DNA from 2 places in the Comamonas sp. FG99 genome. Region 1 is predicted to be linked to the other one. Evidence: riboswitches for the same ligand, from Rfam matches in the RefSeq annotation. Region 1 holds a riboswitch; the other holds the start of a gene.
The links. A riboswitch is a leader RNA that binds a small molecule or an ion and turns the genes downstream of it on or off. The one in region 1 is predicted to bind cobalamin.
Positions count from the first base shown of each region.

Region 2: linked by a shared signal. The riboswitch ahead of ACODRX_RS14730 (TonB-dependent receptor domain-containing protein) and the one ahead of ACODRX_RS14080 (TonB-dependent receptor) in region 1 are both predicted to bind cobalamin.

Region 1 is NZ_JBMDII010000019.1:6,819-13,824, reverse strand. Features, by position in the region: gene ACODRX_RS14090 (TauD/TfdA dioxygenase family protein) at 1-576, opposite strand, end outside; gene ACODRX_RS14085 (IclR family transcriptional regulator domain-containing protein) at 712-1,497, shown strand; cobalamin riboswitch at 1,587-1,843, shown strand; gene ACODRX_RS14080 (TonB-dependent receptor) at 2,094-4,148, shown strand; gene ACODRX_RS14075 (ABC transporter substrate-binding protein) at 4,190-5,152, shown strand; gene ACODRX_RS14070 (FecCD family ABC transporter permease) at 5,149-6,186, shown strand; gene ACODRX_RS14065 (ABC transporter ATP-binding protein) at 6,183-6,953, shown strand; gene ACODRX_RS14060 (CbiX/SirB N-terminal domain-containing protein) at 6,946-7,006, shown strand, end outside.
Region 2 is NZ_JBMDII010000020.1:45,420-52,425, reverse strand. Features, by position in the region: gene ACODRX_RS14765 (hypothetical protein) at 1-24, shown strand, start outside; gene fnr (fumarate/nitrate reduction transcriptional regulator Fnr) at 59-784, opposite strand; gene hemN (oxygen-independent coproporphyrinogen III oxidase) at 947-2,326, shown strand; gene ACODRX_RS14750 (urease accessory protein UreH domain-containing protein) at 2,329-3,060, shown strand; gene ACODRX_RS14745 (sulfite exporter TauE/SafE family protein) at 3,164-3,991, opposite strand; gene ACODRX_RS14740 (cell division protein ZapA) at 4,306-4,632, opposite strand; gene ACODRX_RS14735 (DUF904 domain-containing protein) at 4,629-4,847, opposite strand; cobalamin riboswitch at 4,886-5,136, shown strand; gene ACODRX_RS14730 (TonB-dependent receptor domain-containing protein) at 5,229-7,006, shown strand, end outside.

The DNA.
Region 1 (7,006 bases):
GTTGGTGCGGATCAGCGGATGCACCACGTCCGGCGTCTGCGCCTTTTGCGCTTCGTTCAGCACGACGCTGGTGCTCTGGCCGTCGGTGGCGGGCTTGCGGCGGTAGCGGTGCACCGCGCGCAGGCCGTCCAGGCGCTGCTTCCACTCGGGAGACAAGGCCTCGTAGGCGGCCTCCATGTCCACGAAAAGCGTGTCGCCGCCTTCGGGCGGGATTTCCTGTGCGTTCAGGATGGTCGCCTTGGCGGGCTGCTCCTGGAAGGCGAAGTCGGAATGCCAGTAGGAGCCGCCGTCCGCTATGCCCATGGGCTTGCCATCGACCACCCGGTTCGACAGGCGGAAGATCTCCGGATGGTCCGGATGGTTGTACTGGGTGAGCAGGTGCACTTCCAGCGGCCCGAAGCGGCGGCTGAACTCGATCTGTCCCCTGGCGGACAGCGACTGGTCCTTGAAGCACACCAGTTTGCTGTCCACGAAGATCTCGTGCAGCCGGGAAAACTCGGTGTCATCCAGCGGCTGCTCCAGATCGATGCCGCTGATGGCCACGCCGAATCGCTGCGAAAGCGGGGATATCTGCATGCTGTTGTCTCCTTTAATTGGCGAACATATGTTCGCTATTTAATGTAGATCAAATCTCCTGCCATGTCACTACCCGGAGCATTTATCCTTGGCGCAGTCGTTGCCACCACCAAGGAAGAGATGCCAAACAACCCCATGCCCGCTGCTGCGGAGCCCGAAGGAAAGAAGGAATTCCTCGATGCCCTCGCCAACGGGCTGCGGCTGATGGAGGCCTTCGACGAGGAGACGCACAGCGTCACGATCCAGTCGGCCGCGGAGCTGCTCGGCGTCACCCGGCCAGCTTCGAGGCGCATCCTGCTGACGCTGGTGGAGCTGGGCTATCTGCATCAAAGCGAGCGCCAGTTCATGCTGGCGCCGCGGTGCATTGAGCTGGGCTACCGCTATTTCCGCTCGCTCGGGCTGGCGGGGGCGGCCAAACCGCATCTGCGCAATCTCTCGCGCAGCCTGGGCGTGGGCGCTGCCTTGGGCGTGCTTTGCGACAGCGACGTGCTGTTCGTCGAGCGCGTGGAGGCGGATCGGCCGATCAAGCTGGACTTGCGCGCGGGCGACCGACTGCCGGCCTATGCGCATTCGCTGGGCCGGGTGCTGCTCGCGCAGCTGCCCGCAGACCAGCTGCAGGCGCATTTGCCGCAGGGCGCAATGTCGCAGCTGGCGCGGCGAACCGTCACCGAAAGGCGCGAACTGGCCCGGGAGCTCGCGCAGATCCGCGCGCGGGGCTGGAGCTTCGTGAACTCGGAGCTGGTCAACGGCCTGTTCGGCGTCGCGATTGCATTGCCGGGGGCCACCGGTTCCGGCGCGCTGGGGCTGAACGTGACCTCGATCGGCGAGCCATGGTCGACGGCCGAGATCGAGCAGCGCATCATGCCGGCGCTGCTGGAGTGCGCGCAGGCGTTGCGGCCGATCACCGAGTCGCTGGGCTGAGCTGGACCGCGCCGGCATGTTTCCCGTTGGCCAAGCCGTGTGAGCAGCTGCTAAAATCCGCCGCGCGCGCCCCGCCTGCTGCAGGCTGGGCGTGCTTCGTATCGGAAGGTGCCTGCCGTGGACATGGGTTCGCGGCGGGTGAAACGGGAACAAGGTCCAAGCCTTGGCTGCCCCCGCAACGGTATGCAGGAAAACACCCCAGGGAGGCGCCGAGCGCGCCCGCGACCACTGGGCAGGCGCATTCGATCCCAGCTCGAACACCATGCGCCGCCCGGGAAGGTGGGGTGGGGGCTCGTTCAGCGAGCCGCCTGCGAGCCCGGAGACCGGCCCGCCGATGATCTCGGAGCGCTCCCCCAGGGGGTGCTCGCTTCCAACTGTCTGCGGGGTGCGGATGGCGATCTTGGCGAAGGCCGCCGCGGCGGCCATCGCCTGGCGCGGCTGGTGCCGTGGCCATCGCCTGGCCCGGCCGATGCCGTGGCCATCGCCTGGTCCGGCTGTTGCCGTGGCCATCGCTTCAGGCAGTTGCATCTGGTGTGGATATGCGCTGCGTTCGTAAGCCTGCTTCTCTTCTTCCCCATGCCGCGCGCTGCGCGGCCTTGAACCTGTTGTTGTGCCCGGCCGTGGTGCTGGCGCAGCAGACCCTGCCCGAGGTGGTGGTCAGCGACAGCCGCGATGCGCCGCCGCCGCTCGATAGCGCGCGCCGCGCCACCAGCGCCACCCGGCTGGACGTGCCGGTGCTGGAGCTGCCGGCCAGCGTCAGCGGCGTGTCGGCCGAGCAGATCGACGAGCGCGCCGACCGCGGCGCGGTGGATGCGGTCACCCGCACCGTCGGCCTGTCGGCGGCGGCAACGCCGGGCAACGGCGGCCTGTCGTTCGCCAGCCGGGGCTTTTATGGTGTGAACTCGGTCGGCGTGGCCGAGGACGGCATCTCGCTGGGCGTGGGCTCCGGCACGATCAACTATCCGGCGGACACCTGGGGCTACGAGCGCTTCGAGGTGCTGCGCGGCCCGGCCTCGCTGATGTATGGCAGCGGCAGCATGGGCGCCACGGTCAACGCGATCCGCAAGCAGCCCAGCCGCGAGCGCGCCACCGAGCTGATGGTCTCGGGCGGCAACCACGGCACCGCGCGCATTGGCCTGGGCACCACCGGCGCGCTCAGCGATACGCTGACCTACCGGCTCGACGCCTATGGCGCGCACACCGATGGCCAGCGCGCGCTCGACGATGCCCGAAGCGGCAAGCTGATGAGCGCGCTGCGCTGGCAGCCGCGCAGCGACTTCACGCTGGACCTGACGGCCGACATCAGCAACCAGGCGCCGTCGCGCTATTTCGGCACGCCGGTGGCCAACGGCCGCCTGGCGCGCGAGCTGATCGGCATCGGCTACAACACCGAAGACAGCGATGTCCACTACCGCGACCGCCGCTTCAAGGCCAAGGCCAGCTGGCAGGTGAACGATGCGCTGACCGTGCGCGACGAGCTCTACCACTTCGTCGCCGACCGGCACTGGAAGAACATCGAGGATTACCGCTACGACCCCGCCGCGGGCACGGTGGCGCGCTCGGACTACCTGGAGATCGGCCATGCGCTGCAGCAAAACGGCAACCGCCTGGCGCTCGACTGGAAGGGCGGCGCGCACCAGGTGGCGCTGGGCTGGGACGCGTCGCAGGCGCGGTTTCGCAACTCCAGCAATTCGCCGTACAGCGGCAGCTCCACCGTCTCGGCCTTCGATCCGGTGCTGGGCTCGTGGATCAGCCCCGATCCCTACCTGCCGCGCATGGCGTCCGAGCTGCGGCAGAACGCGCTGTTCATCGAGGATGCCTGGAAGATCGGCGAGCAGTGGCTGCTGATGGCCGGCATCCGGCGCGACTGGTACCGGTTCTCGCGCCTGGATCTGCTCAGCAGCGCGGGCTTCGACAAGGATCTGAACGGCACCTCGTGGCGCCTGGGCCTGACGCGCAAGCTGGGCGAGCATGCCAGCGTCTACGCGCAGATGACCACCGGGCACGACCCGGTGACCAGCCTGCTGTCGATCGCCGCCTCGCAGACCGGCTTCACGCTCAGCCAGGGCCGGCAGCAGGAGGTCGGCTTCAAGCAGCAGCTGGCCGGCGGCCGCGGCGAGTGGACGGCCGCGCTGTTCCACATCGCCAAGGATGACATCATCACGCGCGACCCGAACAACTCCGCGCTGTCCATCCAGGGCGGCAAGCAGTCCTCGCGCGGGCTGGAGCTGAGCGGCGCCTACAACCTGGGCAGGTCCTTGCGCCTGGAGGCCAATGCGGCCTACACCAAGGCCAGGTTCGACGAGCTGATCGAGGCCGGCGGCGCCGACCGCGCCGGCAACCGCCCGGCCAACGTGCCCAAGGTGACGGCCAATCTCTGGGGCCACTACCGCGCGGGCGACTGGCGCGCCTCGCTGGGCCTGCGCTACGTGGGCGCGCGCTTTGGCGACAATGCCAACAGCGCCGCCAAGCGCATGCCCGGCTATACCGTGTTCGATGCGGTGCTGGGCTGGAGCCTGAGCCCGCAGACCACGCTGAGCCTGATCGGCCGCAACCTGGGCAATCGCGTCTACGCGGGCGCGGCCTACAACAACCAGTGGCTGCTGGGCGCGGGCCGCCGCGTCGAGCTGATGGCGCAGACGCGCTTTTGAGCATGCGCCGCGCCACCCCGGGGTTGCTGACGGCGTGTGCCGTGCTATCTGTCGTCCTATGCGCCGCGCCCCGCCTGGCGGCCGCCGCGGCGCAGCCGGTGACGCTGAACGTCTGTGGCCAGCCGCAGACCTACGAGCGCGTGCCGCAGCGCGCGATCACGCACGATGTGAACATCACCGAGATGTTCCTGTTCCTCGGCCTGGCGCACAAGCTGGTAGGCTATTCGGGCGTCTATGCCAGCAAGGAGGCCAGCCCGCAGCTGGCGCCGGTGCTGGCGCGCGTGCCCAATCTGTCGCGCGAGATGAACCTGGAGAACATCGTCGCCGCGCGCGCCGACTTCGTGTTCGGCGGCTGGAGCTACGGCTTTCGCCCGGGCGGCGTCACGCCCGAGCTGCTGGCGCGCTACGGCATCGCCTCGTACGTGCTGACCGAGTCGTGCATCCGCGTGCAAAAGCGCGCCAGCGTGGCGATGGAAGACAGCTTCACCGACCTGGACAACGTGGCCCGCATCTTCGGCGTGCAGCAGCAGGCGGCGCCGCGCATCCAGCGGCTGCGCGATGATCTGGCCGGGTTGCGCCGGCAGATGGCGGGCAGCAGCCACACGCCGCGCGTGTTCGTGTTCGACAGCGGCGAGAAGGCGCCCACCACCGTCGGCCGCTACGGCATGCCCCAGGCCATGATGGAGGCGGCGGGCGCGCGCAATATCTTCGACGACATCGCCAGCAACTGGCCCAAGGGCAACTGGGAGGATGTGGTGCTGCGCGACCCCGAGTGGATCGTCATCATCGACTACGGCCAGCCCAGCGCCCAGGGCAAGATCGATTTCCTGCTGCGCAAACCGGAGTTGCAGGCGGTGAGCGCCATCCGCAACCGGCGCTTTTTCGTGATGAGCTATGCCGAGGCCACGCCCGGCCCGCGCAATGTGGAGACCGCCCAGCGCCTGGCGGCCGCGCTGCACCCGCAGCGGCACATCGGCATCACGCCGGTGCGCTTCGAGCCATGAAGGCGCTGCCCTGGGGGCTGGTGCTGCTCGCGCTGCTGGCGCTGGCGGTGCTGGCCGGCGTGGGCTGGGGCTCGGCGCAGCTGGGCATGGGGCAGGTCTGGGCCGTCGTGCGCGCGCAGCTGCTGCAGCTGGCGGGCCTGGCCGCGGAGCCGGACCGCGCGCTGGCGCAGTACCAGATCGTCTGGATGATCCGCCTGCCGCGCGTGCTGATGGCGGCGCTGGTGGGCGCGGGGCTGGCCATCGTCGGCGTGGTGATGCAGGCCATGGTGCGCAATCCGTTGGCCGATCCGTACATGCTGGGCGTGTCGTCGGGCGCCTCGGTGGGCGCGGTGTCGGTGCTGGCCTGGGGCGTGTTCGCGGCAGCGGGGCTGTATGCGATCGCGGCGGGGGCGTTCATCGGCGCGCTGGCGGCCACCGTGCTGGTCTATCTGCTGGCGCAGCAGCGCGGGCGCATACCGGCGGCGCGGCTGATCCTGAGCGGCGTGGCGGTGGGCTATATGTGCACCGGGCTCACCAGCCTGATCATGCTCGCCAGCGGCCAGCGCGACCTGGCGAATGCGCTGCTGGTCTGGATCATGGGCAGCCTCGCGGGCACGCAGTGGCCCGCGCTCGGCCTGCCCGCCGCACTGCTGCTGGCGGGCATGGCCTGGCTGCTGGCGCAGGCGCGGCCGCTCAATGCGCTGCTCGCGGGCGACGAAGCCGCGGCCACGCTGGGCGTGGCGGCCGAGCGGCTGCGCCGGCAGCTGTTCGTGGTGGTGTCGCTGCTCACCGGCACCATGGTGGCGGTCAGCGGCGCGATCGGCTTCGTCGGGCTGGTGATTCCGCATGTCACCCGCATGCTGGTGGGCAGCGACCACCGGCGCGTGCTGCCGGTGGCGGCGCTGATGGGCGCGCTCTTCCTGGTGCTGGTCGATGGCGCGGCGCGCACCTGGTTCGCGCCGATGGAGATCCCGGTCGGCGTCATCACCGCCTTTGTCGGCGGGCCGTTCTTCATCGCCATGCTGTGGCGCGGCGCCGCGCGCGAGGAGGGCTGATGCTGCAGGCACAAGCGCTGTGCTTTGCCGCCGGCGGGCGGCCTATCGTGCGCGATGCGGCGCTCAGCGTGCGGGCGGGTGAATGCGTTGGCCTGATCGGCCCCAACGGCTGCGGCAAATCCACGCTGCTGCGCCTGCTCTACCGCGTGCTGGCGCCGCAGCGCGGCCAGGTCTGGTTCGAGGGCCGGGACATCTGGTGCATGGACGCGCGCGCCTTCGCGCAGCAGGCCGCGGTGCTGGCCCAGAACAGCGCGCCGGCCTTCGACAGCACGGTGCGCGAGGCGGTGACGCTGGGCCGGCTGCCGCACCAGGGCCGCTTCGCCGCCGACAGCGCGCAGGATCGGCGCATCGTGCTGCAAAGCCTGGAGCGCGTGGGCGCTGCGGGCCTGGCGCAGCAGGGCATGGCCACGCTCTCCGGCGGCGAGCGCCAGCGCGTGCTGCTGGCGCGGGCGCTGGCGCAGCAGCCGCGCCTGCTGTTCCTCGACGAGCCCACCAACCACCTGGACGTGCGCTACCAGCTGGAGCTGATGCGCCTGGTGCGTGGCCTGGGCCTCACCGTGCTCGTGGTGCTGCACGAGCTGAACATCGCCGCGCAGTTCTGCGATCGGCTGTACCTGATGCAAGCGGGCGCGCTGGTGGCCAGCGGCACGCCGCGCGAAGTGCTCACGCCCGAGGCCATACACGGCGTCTTCGGCGTGCATGCCGCGGTCGATGCCCATCCGGCCACCGGGCGGCCGCGCATCGCCTATTGGATCGACCATGACTGATTGCGAATCCGCTACCGCCGTCGTGCTGCTCGGGCGCGGCGGCGTCGCGCGCT
Region 2 (7,006 bases), on a different contig from region 1:
GATTCGCAAGAGAAGTGCTGCTGAAATGCCTTGGGCTCAGGCGCGCATGGCAGTGGAATCAGTGGCAGGGCGCCTGGCTGCTGTTGACCAGGCCCTTGAGCTTGGCCGCGTCGATGATGCGCACATGGCGCTGCTTGACCTCGACGATGCCCTCGTCGACGAACTTCGAGAAGGTGCGGCTCACCGTCTCCAGCTTGAGGCCGAGGTAGCTGCCGATCTCCTCGCGCGTCATGCGCAGCACCAGCTCGGTCTGCGAGAAGCCGCGGGCATGCAGGCGCTGCACCAGGTTGAGCAGGAAGGCCGCCAGGCGCTCCTCGGCGCGCATGCTGCCCAGCAGCAGCATCACGCCGTGCTCGCGCACGATCTCGCGGCTCATGATCTTGTGCACATGGTGCTGCAGCGCGTTCACCTCGCGCGACAGCTCTTCGAGCCGCTCGTAGGGCATCACGCAGACCTCGGCATCCTCCAGCGCGATCGCGTCGCAGGAATGCTGGTCGCGGGCCACGCCGTCCAGCCCCATGATCTCGCCAGCCATCTGGAAGCCGGTCACCTGGTCGCGCCCGTCCTCGGTGGTGATGCAGGTCTTGAAGAAGCCGGTACGGATCGCATACAGCGAGGTGAATGCCTCGCCGTTGCGAAACAGCGCCTCGCCGCGCTTGAGCTTGCGCCGGGTGGAGACGACCTCGTCCAGGCGCTGCATCTGCTCGCTCGGCAGCCCCACGGGCATGCACAGCTCGCGCAGGTTGCAGTTGGAGCAGGCGACTTTGATGGCGGTAGTGGACATGCAGTGATTCCGTTGGCTTGACATTCATCAACTCCGCTGGCGCATGACCCGGAGCCTGTGTATCCGTATTGTGAACCATGGGCCGCCAATCCTTCTTGATCTGGGTCAAGGACAGCCGGAGCACGCCGGCGCATAGTAGTTTTTCTGATGGAAGATGCTGCGATGATTGCCTTGACTCCCGAGCTGCTGCGCCGTTTCGACGTGCCTGGCCCTCGCTACACCTCGTACCCGACCGCCGACCGCTTCGTCGAGGCCTTCGGCGCGAGCGACTACGCCATCGCGCTGGAGCAGCGGCGCTCGCACCCGGGCCGGGCGCAGCCGCTGTCGGTCTATGTGCACATCCCGTTCTGCGAGTCGCTGTGCTACTACTGCGCCTGCAACAAGATCGTCACCCGCCACCCCGAGCGCGGCGACCAGTACCTCGACTACCTGGAGCGCGAGCTGGCGCTGCATGTGCGCCACGGCGGCAGCGACCAGGCGGTGAGCCAGCTGCACCTGGGCGGCGGCACGCCAACCTTTCTCAGCGACACCGGACTCCAGCGCCTCATGGACATGCTGCGCCGCCACCTGCGCCTGGTGCCCGGCGGCGAGTATTCGATCGAGATCGACCCGCGCACCGTCACCCGCGAGCGCCTGCAGCTGCTGGCCGGGCTCGGCTTCAACCGGCTGAGCTTCGGCGTGCAGGACTTCGAGCCCGCGGTGCAAAAGGCGGTGCACCGCGAGCAGGCGGCCGAACAGGTGTTCGAGCTGGTGCGGGCGGCGCGCGAGCTGGGCTTCGAATCGATCAACGTCGACCTGATCTACGGCCTGCCCAAGCAGACGCCGCAGAGCTTTGCACGCACCATGCAGCAGGTGCGCGCGCTGCGCCCCGACCGCATCGCGCTCTACGCCTACGCCCATCTGCCGGAGCGCTTCAAGGCCCAGCGGCGCATCGCCACCGCGGATCTGCCCGCGCCGTCCGACAAGCTGGCCATGCTGGCCCAGGCGGTGGATGCGCTGCAGGCCGGCGGCTATGTCTACATCGGCATGGACCATTTCGCGCTGCCGCAGGATGCGCTCGCCGTGGCCAAGCGCCAGGGCCGGCTGCATCGCAACTTCCAGGGCTACAGCACCTATCCCGACTGCGACCTGCTGGCCCTGGGCGTATCGGCCATAGGCCGCATCGGCGCCACCTACAGCCAGAACGCCAAGACGCTGGAGGAGTACTACGACCTGATCGACCAGGGCCAGATCCCGGTGGTGCGCGGGCTGGCGCTGTCGCGCGACGACTTGATCCGCCGCGCGGTCATCATGGCGCTGATGTGCCAGGGCAGCCTGATCATCGAATCCATCGAGCAGGCCTGGCTGATCGACTTCGGCCGCTACTTCGCGGCCGAGCTGGAGCAGTTGCGCGCGATGCAGGAGCAGGGCCTGGTGCGCCTGGGCGGCGAGGAGATCGCGGTAACCGACATGGGCTGGTATTTCGTGCGCGGCATCGCGATGGTGTTCGACCGCTACCTGCAGGCCGACCGCAACCGCGCGCGGTTTTCCAAGATCATCTGAACATGCTCTGGGGCGTAGCCGTCACCGCCTTGCTGATGGGGCTGGCCGGCGGGCCGCACTGCCTGGCCATGTGCGCAGCCCCTTGCGCGCGCATCGCCGCGCCGCAAGGCGGCAGCCAGCCGATTGCCTGGGCGCCCGCCGGCGCTCCCGCCGCATGGCCGGCGGCACAGGTGGATGCCATGCGCCTGGCCGCCCTGCATGCGGGGCGGCTTGCCGGCTACGCGGCGCTGGGCGCGCTGGCGGCCAGCGCCATCGGCGGCTTTGCCCAGGGCGTGCAATGGGCCGCGGCGCTGCGGCCCGTGTGGGCGCTGGTGCAACTGCTGGTGTTGCTGTGGGGGCTGACGCTGCTGGCCTGGGCACGCCAGCCGGCCTGGATGGAACAGGCCAGCCGGCGCCTGTGGTCGCGGGTGCAGCAAGGCCTGGCGAGCCGCGGCCGGGTGCTGGCGCTGGGCCTGGCCTGGGCCTGCCTGCCCTGCGGACTGCTGTATTCGGCGGTGGCGGTGGCGGCGCTCACCGGCAGCGCCGCCGGCGGCGCGGCGGCCATGCTGGCCTTTGGCCTGGGTGGCACGCTGTGGCTGGTGCTGGGCCCGTGGCTGCTGGCGCGCGCGGGCCGGGCGGCCAACCGCTGGCGGCAAGACCTGGGCACCCGCCTGGCCGGCGCGGTGCTGGTGCTGATGAGCGGCTGGGCGCTGTGGATGCATGCCATGCAGCACGGGCCGGTGCTGTGGTGTTAGCATCTAAAAAGGGAGCTGCCAGCGCTGATGTTTAAAGGTTTTCAGGTATAAAAGTATTGGAGATCAATACCTGAAGAGCGCTGAAAGCTCTTGTTTTTGCATCTCAATGCACCAGCGCCACGGCGCTCTTGTAGAGCATGTAGCTGGCCAGGCACAGCAGCAGCGCGGCGAACACCTTCTTGAGCTGGGCCACCGGCAGCTGGTGCGCGGCCTTGGCGCCCAGCGGCGCGGTCAGCACGCTGCAGGCCGCCACCGACACCAGGCCCGGCAGCCAGATATAGCCCACCGCGCCCGGCGGCAGGCCCTGCAGGTGCAGGCCGGCGAGCATGAAGCCCAGCACATTCGTCACCGCGATCGGAAAACCCAGCGCCGCGCTGGTGGCCACCGCGTTGTGGATCGGCACGTTGCACCAGGTCATGAACGGCACGCTGATGAAGGCGCCACCCGCGCCCAGCAGGCCCGAGAGGCAGCCGATCAAGCCGCCCGCGCCCAGTTGGCCCAGCGTGCCGGGCATGGAGCGCATGGCCTTGGCCTCGCGCTTGAAGACCATGCGCAGCGCCGAATAGCCGACGAACAGCCCGAAGAAAATGCCCAGGTAGCTGCCCTTGAGCACCGCGAAGATGCCCAGGCTGGCCACCAGGCCGCCCAGCACGATGCCGGGCGCCAGGCGCAGGGCGATGTCCCAGCGCACCGCGCCGCGCCGGTGGTGCGCCCGCACGCTGGAGGCCGAGGTGAAGACGATGGTGGCCATGGAGGTGGCGATCGCCATCTTGATGGCCAGCTCGGGCGCGACCGACTGGCGCCCGAGCAGGTAGCTCATGAACGGCACCAGGATCATGCCGCCGCCGATGCCCAGCAGCCCCGCGAGAAAGCCTGCCACCAGGCCCAGGCAGGCCAGCATGGCGATGGTGAGGGGATCGATCAGGGGCATGGCGGGGCTGGAAAGAACAAAGGCCACCGTTGCCGGTGGCCTTTGCAGGGGAAAAAGGTGTTCGCAACATCCACCGGGCCGTCATCCTGAACCGGGGGTTCAGGTGGGCGAGGGCAGCTCAACGTTGGGTTCATCTGACGCGAGACGATCACGCTCGAGGAGCAATGTACCAAGCCCGTGCTCGTAGAGCATTGGTTCAAGGAACTATAAAGCCCGGCAGCGCTGCGAACGACTCCATTGTATGCGCTGCAAAGGGGCCGTCGGCGCAAACTCATTTATCAGCGCCGTGAGCCTGGTTAAATTTCTATACCTGCTTATTTGAGGGCCGAGTCCAGCCGCTCCAGCAGTGCCTGCAGGCGCGGCTCGTCCAGGTCCAGCGAGGCCTGCGCCGCCGGTGCGGGCTCGGGGGCGGGCGCTGCCGCTGCGGCCGCCGCTGCGGCCTGAGATTCGAGCAGGTCGAAGGCGATGTTCAGCGCCGCCAGCACCGCGATCTTCTCGCGGCCGCGGATCTTGCCGCTGTCGCGGATGCCGCACATGGCCGCGTCCACATGCTTGACGGCCGACTGCAGGCGCTCCTCCTGGCCTTCGGGGCAGCCCAGCATGTAGCTCTGCTGCATGATGTGTACTTCCATCTGCTTCATACGTCATCCTGTTCCGAGGTCTTGGGCAGGCGCTCGATCATCGCATCGACGCGCGCGCGAGCCGCGTTCAGCCGGGATTGTAAGGAGTCCCGCTCCTGGGTGAGGGAGGCGAGCTTGTCCTGCAGTTGCGCATGGGCATGCTGCAGGGCTTCGTGGCGGGCCAGCAGGGCTTGCACCCGTTCCAGTATCAAGTCCAAAGACGACGTGGTGACCATAGGGAGACAGTGAATAAGAAAGAGCAACCGCGAACGGCGATAAAATTGTATCCGTTGGTGCTCGCCGCAATGGTTCACAGCGCGGCAGTTCAACGGGAAGCAGGGAAGTGCGCCGGCCTTTTGCCCGGATGCCCTCAACCTGCGCTGCCCCCGCAACGGTAAGCGATTGATAGCGTTGTGACGCTATCTGCAGCCACATTCTAGCCACTGAACACCTTGAACAAGTGCTTGGGAAGGCGTGTGCTGTAACGTCGCCAGCCCGGATACCGGCCAACGATGCGAATGACGCGCCCCGGTTGCCCTCGATCGGGGTGGCGCTTTCTTGTTTCCCACATGCCGGCGGGGAGGCCGGCACGGGCCATTCCTGGATTTCTCTGCCCCATGAGTTCGATTTCTTTGCCGGCCCACGCGCGCGCCGCGCTGTGCCTGTCCGCCCGCCTGTCCGCGGTTTCCGCGGCCGCCCTGATGCTCTGCTCCCCCGCGCTTGCGCAGGATGGCGCAGCCGTCCTGTCCGAAATGGTGGTCACCGCCAACCGCACCGAGCAGCCGCTGGCCGACCTGGTGGCCGACATGTCGATCGTCGACCGCGAGACCATAGAGCGCGCAGGCGCGGTGGGCGTGGCCGACCTGCTCGCCCGCCTGCCCGGCATCGAGATCTCGCGCAACGGCGGCCCCGGCACCACCACCAGCGTGTTCCTGCGCGGTGCCGATACACGTTTTACCGCCGTATACATCGACGGCGTGCGCATCGATTCCCAGTCCACCGGCGGTGCCAGCTGGCAGGACATTCCGCTGGAGCAGATCGACCGCATCGAGGTGCTGCGCGGCCCGGCCGCCGCGGTCTACGGCTCCGACGCCATGGGCGGCGTGGTGCAGATCTTCACCAAGAAGGGCGAAGGGCCGCCCAAGCCCTATGTGGGCCTGGGCGTGGGCAACCGCGGCACCTTCACCGCCGAAGCCGGCGTGAGCGGCGCCTCCGACGGCTGGGACTATGCGATCGGCCTGGCGCGCGCGCAGTCGCACGGCTTCAATGCTCGCACCACCGCCACCGCCAACCCCGACGACGATGGCTACCGCCGCAATTCGGTGACCGGGCGCCTGGGCTACCAGATCAACCGCGAGCAGCGCGTCGAGGCGACGATGCTGTACTCCGACACCAACTCCGGCTACGACCTCAGCCCCAGCGCCGACGACCGCAGCCTCAACAAGCTGCAGACCCTGGGTCTGAACTGGCAGGCGCAGTGGACCAAGGAATACAGCACCAAGCTGCAGTACACCCAGTCGCGCGACCGCTATGAGACGCGCCCCTCGCCCTACCTCACCGACACGCGGCTGCAGAACTACCTGTTCCAGAACGAGTACCGGCTCGGCATCCACACCTTCACCGCCGCGCTGGAGCGCCGCGAGGACAAGCTGGAGAACGGCGACATCAACCGCCAGCGCTTCCAGAACGCGCTGGCGCTGGGCTGGGGCCTGCACAGCGGCAAGCACAGCGCGCAGCTCAACCTGCGCCACGACAGCGACAGCGAGTTCGGCGGCAAGACCACGGGCAGCGCCTCGTACGGCTACGAGTTCGTGCCGCACTGGCGTGCCACCGTGGCGGCGGGCACGGCCTTTCGCGCGCCCACGCTGTACCAGCGCTTCAGCATGTACGGCGACCCCTCGCTCACGCCTGAAGAGGGCCGCAATGCCGAGCTGGGACTGCGTTGGGCCAACGGGCACGACAGCTTCTCGGCCACCGTCTACCGCAACCGCGTGCGCAACCTCATCAACTGGGTGGGCGGCACCGGCAGCTGCGTGGGCAACAGCGGCCCCTACGGCGGCTGCTATGCCAACGTGGGCCGTGCGGTCTACGAGGGCCTGACCCTGGCCGGCGGCACCCGCATCGGCATGGTCAACCTGCGCGCCTCGGTGGACTTCCAGGACCCGCGCGACCAGGACAGCGACAAGCTGCTGGCCCGCCGCGCCCGGCGCCATGCCAGCCTGTCGGCCGACACCACGCTGGCGGGCTGGACGCTGGGCGGCGAGGTACAGGCCAGCGGCAAGCGCTACGACGACGCGGCCAACACCAAGGTACTGGGCGGCTACACGCTGCTGAACCTGTCGGCCAGCCGGCAGCTGAGCCGCGACTTCAGCCTGGTCGCGCGGCTGAACAACCT